Regions from separate parts of the Aeromonas bestiarum genome, predicted to be linked through region 1. Evidence: riboswitches for the same ligand, from Rfam matches in the RefSeq annotation. Region 1 holds a riboswitch; the other holds the start of a gene.
What was found. Region 1 has a riboswitch for lysine ahead of lysC (lysine-sensitive aspartokinase 3). Riboswitches for the same ligand answer to the same signal wherever they lie in the genome.
Positions count from the first base shown of each region.

Region 1 (3,410 bases):
CACTTCGCCGAGCTGGCGGACAACCTGGGGCCGGACGAAGCCGGGCTCGATCAGGCGACGCTGCTGGCCCGACTCGCTGGCCTGCGCGAGGCGATCCGCGCCTGTCTGCTGCCGGTGCCCACCCTGGCGGGCTAGGCTATCTGCGTCTATGACCTTAGCCGCAACGAAAAGAGGGGCACCCTGGGTGCCCCTCTTTCATGCGGTGTCAAACCTCGGCTGGCTCAGTCGAGCAGCTCCTGATGGAGGCGGTTGACTATGTGGCCCGCCTCCTCTTCCTTGACCAGGAAGCAGAGGTTATGGGCGCTGGCGCCGTAACAGATCATGCGGATGTTGTGCTCGCGGATGGCGTCAAAGACCTGACTGCCCACCCCGGCCGCCTCGCTCATGCGGTTGCCGATGAGCGCCACCAGGGCCAGCCCGGTCTCGACCTTCACCTTGCACAGCTGACCCAGCTCGGCCAGCACCTTGTCGCTCAAGATGGGCTCGCCGTTGCTCTGGCTGCCGGTGTGATCCAGGGTCAGCGACACGCTCACCTCCGAGGTGGTGATGAGATCCACCGAGATGCGGTGACGGGCCAGGATGCCGAACACCTCGGCCAGGAAGCCATAGGCGTGGAACATGTTGAGGCTGTGGAGGGTGACCAGTACCTGCTGGCGGCGCAGCGCCACGGCGCGAAACAGCGGGCTGGTGCGGGTGCTGGCGCGGATCCAGGTGCCGCCGGCCGCCGGATCCTTGCTGGAGCCGACAAACACGGGTATGTCCTGGCGTACCGCCGGCTGCAGGGTGGCCGGGTGCAGCACCTTGGCGCCGAAGGTGGCCATCTCGGCCGCCTCGACGAAGCTGATTTCGGGGATGGGGCGGGCGCGGGTGACGAGGCGCGGATCCGTGGTGTAGATGCCGGGTACGTCGGTCCAGATCTCTATGCTGCCCGCATCCAGCGCCTCGGCAAGCAGGGCGGCGCTGTAATCGGAGCCGCCCCGACCGAGCGTGGTGGTGCGGCCATCGGCATCCGAGCCGATGAAACCCTGGGTGATGATGAGGCTGTCGCCGAGCAGGGGGCCCAGTGCCTGCTGGCAGAGGACGCGGGTGGCGGCGAGATCCACGGTCGCCTTGCCAAAGCGGCTGTCGGTGCGCATCAGCTGACGCACATCCTGCCAGTGAGCCTTGACGCCGCGCTGGCGCAGCAGCTCGGTGAAGAGGCGAGTGGACATCAGCTCGCCGCAGGCGATGAGGCGATCGGCCAGCTCGGCATCCGTATGCTGACTGGCCTGGCGCGCCATGGTGCGGATCTCGCCGAGGGTGGCATGGATCAGGGTGCTCAGATCGCTTGGGTCACCCAGCGCCGTCAGTATGGCCTGCTGGATCTCGGCCAGTTTGGCCAGCTGCGCCTCCTGGCCCGTCTCGTCCAGATCGCCCTGGGCCAGGGCCACCAGCAGGTTGGTGACGCCGGCACTGGCGCTCAGCACCACCACCCGGGTCGCCGGATTGGCTAGCACCACATCGGCGCAGTTGTTCATGGCCGCAGCCGTGGCGACACTGGTTCCGCCAAACTTGGCGACATTGATCGGGCTCATTGCATACTCCTGTCTTAATTTAAAAATCCGGATCCATCGGGCAAAAAGAGAGGAGGAGGCTGAAAATGGCAGGAATGAGAGAGGCTATCCCGGCCAGAAGCACTCCACCCGCAGAGCCCATCCCGTACCAGCCCCTTGTGGGGCTCGGTGGGGGATGACCACTACCGATGACAACCCGGGGGATTCAGCCCCCGCAGCCGACGTTGAGGTATCCAGTTGCCTCACTCGTCTCGGCGCTGCTCCCCCTGACCCAAGTTCATCGGACTCTGGCGTCCTCCCTCGGGCTGCCTGGGCAGCGCTCCTCTTCTGGCTCCACCGCAGGCGGTGGAGTGCAATTAGAAATACCCTGCGCTGGATTGCACTGTCAATCGAGATTGTGAAAAACTTAACAATCGGCGGCAACCAGACGCAAGATCAATAACTTACGAAATGGTTTTTGACAAAACCTTGGAGCGGCGCTGCCAGTTGTAGAAGCGCTGCCGTTCCACCGGCAGGTCTTCCACCTCCAGCGGATCGAAGCCCCGCTCCCGGAACCAGTGAATGGAGCGGGTGGTGAGCACGAACAGGCGGCGAATGCCGAGCCGCCTGGCCCGCTCGGCCACCTTGGCCACCAGCTGATCCCCCCGATTGGAGTTGCGATACTCGGGGTGAATGGCGACGCAGGCCATCTCCGCCATTGCCTCTTCCATGAAGCAGTAGAGCGCCGCGCAGCCGATGATGAGGCCGTCGCGCTCTATGATGGTGAACTTGTCTATTTCCATCTCCAGCTGCTCGCGGGAGCGGCGCACCAGTATGCCTTCCTCCTCCAGCGGGCGGATGAGATCCAGAATGCCACCGATATCTTCTATGGTGGCGGCACGGGCCTGTTCGGCGCTTTCCCGCACTATCTGGGTGCCGAGACCGTCGCGGCTGAACAGCTCCTGCAGCATGGCGCCGTCATCCTGATAACTCACCAGGTGGGAGCGGGGTACGCCGCCGCGGCAGGAGGCAATGGCCGCCCGCAGGTAGCGGGCGGTGCCGGACATCTCTTCCCCCGCCTGCTCCAGCTCCACCAGCAGCTCCTCGGCCTGCTCGGGGAAGAGCTCGGAGATGGCTTCGCCGTGTCTGTCCATCACCCCCTGGGTGCTGCTGAAACAGATGAGCTTGTCGGCCTTGAGATCCACCGCCACCCGGCGGGCCACCTCTTCCGAGCTCAGGTTGAAGCTCTCGCCGGTGACCGAGCAGCCGATGGGGGAAATGAGCACCAGGCTCTTCTGATCCAGCTGGCGAGTGATCCCCTCCACGTCGATGCGGCGCACCCGACCGCTGTGGCAAAAGTCGATGCCGTCATCCACCCCGAGCGGCTGGGCGGTGACGAAGTTGCCGCTCACCACGCTGATGCGCGCCCCCTGCATGGGCGTATTGGCCAGCCCCATGGAGAGCTGGGCCGTGATGTCGTACTGCAGGCCGCCACACACCTGCTTGATGAGGGCGAAGCTGGCGTCATCGGTGATCCGGATCCGTCTGTGGTACTGGGCCTCGATGCCGGCCCGGGCCAGCGCCTCGTCGTTTTGTGGACGTGAGCCGAACACCAGCACCAGGCGTATCCCCAAGGTCTGCAGCAGGGCGATATCGCTGACGATATTGGCAAAGTTGGGGTGGCAGAGGGCTTCCCCGCCCATCATCAGCACGAAGGTGGCGCCTCTGTGCACGTTGACATAGGGGGTAGACTGCCGAAAGGCATAGACCAGGCTGGGTTCGCGTTCACGCACGTGATTCTTTCCATAAAAAAACAGCAATGGGCTCAATATATGAAAATAAATTCACAAATCAAGACTAAATATTGATTTCACCGTT
Region 1 covers NZ_CP064746.1:1,902,825-1,906,234, forward strand. Annotated here, with positions in the region: gene IU367_RS08860 (protein kinase family protein) at 1-135, shown strand, start outside; gene lysC (lysine-sensitive aspartokinase 3) at 222-1,574, opposite strand; lysine riboswitch at 1,664-1,888, opposite strand; gene argA (amino-acid N-acetyltransferase) at 1,997-3,325, opposite strand.

Region 2 (3,410 bases), 880 kb from region 1:
GGCCAGCGCATAGGGCAACTGGGTCATCACGTGATCGATGTGATGGCACCCTGCGCCCGTGGCCGACAGTATACTGGTGCTCGAGATGGGCGAGCTGTGGTCGCCAAATACCGAGCCTGCCAGCACGGCGGCCAGCATGGGCAGCATCAGGCTGATGTCGCTGGCGGCGGCCATGTCACCGGCCAGCGGCAGCATGATGCCGAAGGTGCCCCAGCTGGTGCCAGTGGCAAACGCCATGGCGCAAGAGAGGATGAACACCACCGCCGGCAACACTTCGATCGGCAGGTTGCCGTTGGCCATGGAGGCCAGGTACTTGCCGGTCTCCACGTCGCGCACCACGGCGCCTATGGTCCAGGCAAACAGCAAGATATTGATGGCAGGCAGCATGGCCATGATCCCTTGCGGGGCGGCCTTCATCCAGTTCTTGGCGCCGAGCTTGAGGCGCATGGCCAGACCGATGGAGACCACCAGGCTGCACAGGGCGCCATAGACCAGGGAAGAACCGACGTTGGTATTCTCGAACGAGCCGAGTACGCTGAACGGCAGCCCCTTCTCGCTCAGCACGGCGGCACCGGAGTGGATCATGAAGTAGACGGTGGCGGCGGTCAGGGTCAGGATCGGCAACACCATGTCGATCATGCCGCCATTGCTCTCTTCCGGGCTCTCCATGTCCAGACCTATGGGGCGACCCTTGGACTCGTCCCACAGCTTGCCTTCCAGCGCCCATTGCTCATGCTGACGCATGGAGCCTATGTCGAGCTGGAATGCGATCACCACCAGCACCATGATCAGGGTGAACACTGCGTAGAGGTTCATCGGGATCATCTCGACGAAGGCGGAGATGGGGCTCTGATCGGTCAGACCGTGCGCCGCCATGATGCCACCTACCAGGGCGATGATGTAGGCCCCCCAGGAGGAGATGGGCATCAACACGCAGACGGGCGCCGCGGTGGAGTCCAGCAGATAGGCCAGCTTGGCACGGGAGATCTGGAAGCGATCGGTGACCGGACGGCAGATGGCCCCCACCGACAGGCTGTGGAAGAAATCATCGATGAAGAAGGCAAACACCATCATGCCGGTGAGCGCCTTGGCCCCCTTGCGGGTCTTGGCACGACGCTCTGCCCACTCGGCGAAGGCACGGGTCGCACCGGAGACGCTCATCAGGCTGATGAGGCCGCCCAGCAGCAGCATGAACAGCAGCATGTTGACGTTGTCACGGTTGAGTGCACCCTCGACCCAGAAGATCTTGAGCACTGTATTCAACATGTAATGCAGGGAATCGAGCGGGGAAAACTGATTGAGCAGCAGGCTGCCGGCAACAATACCTACCCCCAGCGACACCAGGACGCGGCGGGTGATTATCGCCAGAGCGACGGCCAGTAAAGGGGGAATGACAGACCAACCGGAGTCGGCGTAATGAACGATGTCCATGATCTCTTTGCACCTAAAGACAGCAGGTGGAGATCTACCGAGAGGATAAAGAAACAAAACCCATGGGGAGGTTATACTCCTCAGCCCCTTCAGGTAGCGCTCCATAGTGGATGACTATGGCAGTCCTGCACCTGTTCGATGCAGAACCAGCAGCCCGGTATGATGGCCTGGCCACTTCGGCGCTGACTCCTTTCCTCATGCATCACAGGCATCACCCTCCGCACAAGTAGTCATAGGCAGCGCGCCTCTACTTAAAGGTATTCGAGGCACATTTTATCGTGCCGGCACGTTATAGCAAGTTTTTTGATTAAATCCCCACATGGGGCGTTTTAAAATGGCAAAGTGGTAGTCAAATGGTGCAAATATATTGGTTTTGTCGCTATTTTCATCTATCCAGAACTCAGTCGAGTATGATGACGGCCAATATTGCTGAATCCAGCCTGAATTCAAAATAGTTCACTTAATTTGCACTCTGAATTTATTAATTCGCTTATCTTGACTTAATAGCAAGCTGCCGTATAAATTACCCAAAATTACTCTTTTTTATTTAATTCACTCCTTTGCTCGCGTGGTGGACACTATGAACGAATTTTTGAAAGTACTGCTGAATATCCGTAGCTTGCGCGCAGCTTGCCGTGAGCTGACCCTGGAGCAATTGGAAGAGGGACTGGAAAAACTCTCTGCTATTGTTGCCGAACGTCAGCAAGATGAATCCGCCGATCGTCAGGCCCGTGAAGAGCATCAGCGCAAGATTAACGAATATGCCGAAATGCTGAAAGCCGCCGGCATTGATCCGGCCGAACTGGTGGGCACGGTTGCCACTGAACCGGCCAAAGCTGCCAAAGGCAAGCGCGCCCCTCGCCCGGCCAAATATCGCTATCTGGATAACGGCATTGAAAAAACCTGGACCGGTCAGGGTCGCATGCCATCCGTGATTGCCAAGGCCGTTGCCGACGGTAAATCCGTCGAAGAATTTGCCATCTGATCAGGCAAACGACCTCCAATAAAAAACCTCGCACTGCGAGGTTTTTTATTGCCTGATATCAGCTCATCAACTCCGTTCTGCCGCCTTGACCCAGAGCACTTCCGGCGTCGCGGTACAGGCCAGCAGGTAGCGGGCTATGGTGAAGAACCAGTCACTCAGCCGGTTCATATAAGGCAGTATGGCCGGATTGATCTGCTCCGCACGGCTCAGGCTCAGCAGCAGGCGCTCACAGCGACGGGTCAGGGTGCGCACCACATGGGCTTGCGCCACCGCCCGGGAACCACTGGGCAAAATGAAATTGCGCAGCACGGGCAAATTGGCGCTATAGCCATCAATTTGCCGCTCCAGGCGCAAGGTCCACTCATTATTCACCTGCCAGATGGCCTCCTGCTGACCAGCGCTGGAAAATGCCAGTTCACCGCCCAAATCGAACAACTCTTGTTGCAATAATAACAAGTCGGCTAATAAGCCGGTTTCAGCAGCAGGAACCTCGGCAATGAGTAGACCTATATGAGAATTTAATTCATCGATATAGCCATAGGTTTCCACCCGCATATCGTCCTTGGCCAATTGCACACCATCGGCCAGTCGGGTCATGCCTTTATCACCCTGCCTCGTATATATTCTCATACCGACATCCTGTTAATAATGGGAACAATCATGGATTCGAGCCCGTTGAGCTTGATCTCATAGGCAAGGGCCAGGGTCTGGCCCAACGCGCCAGCGGGAAAACCGGTGCGCGCCATCCACACCAGATAGGGCTCTGGAATATCTATGATGCACCGCCCCTGATATTTGCCGTAAGGCATCTTGTGGGCCAGGGTCAGCAACACCCGCTCGTCAGAGAGCCACTCCATATTAATCGATGTCCAGATATTTATGGGTCTGGATGGAGAGCCGCCAATTACGGGCGATGCAGGTAGCCATCGCCAGCTGGGTGGCTCTGGGCTTCTGGCTGATGGGTTGCAGCGCAATCACCACGTCAGGTCGCAAG
Region 2 covers NZ_CP064746.1:2,787,714-2,791,123, forward strand. Annotated here, with positions in the region: gene IU367_RS12880 (Na+/H+ antiporter NhaC family protein) at 1-1,431, opposite strand, end outside; lysine riboswitch at 1,518-1,689, opposite strand; gene IU367_RS12885 (H-NS family histone-like protein) at 2,012-2,416, shown strand; gene IU367_RS12890 (cob(I)yrinic acid a,c-diamide adenosyltransferase) at 2,483-3,046, opposite strand; gene IU367_RS12895 (DUF3820 family protein) at 3,043-3,273, opposite strand; gene queE (7-carboxy-7-deazaguanine synthase QueE) at 3,275-3,410, opposite strand, start outside.
Region 2: it holds a riboswitch for lysine, as region 1 does, so the genes downstream of both, IU367_RS12880 (Na+/H+ antiporter NhaC family protein) here and lysC (lysine-sensitive aspartokinase 3) in region 1, are expected to answer to the same signal.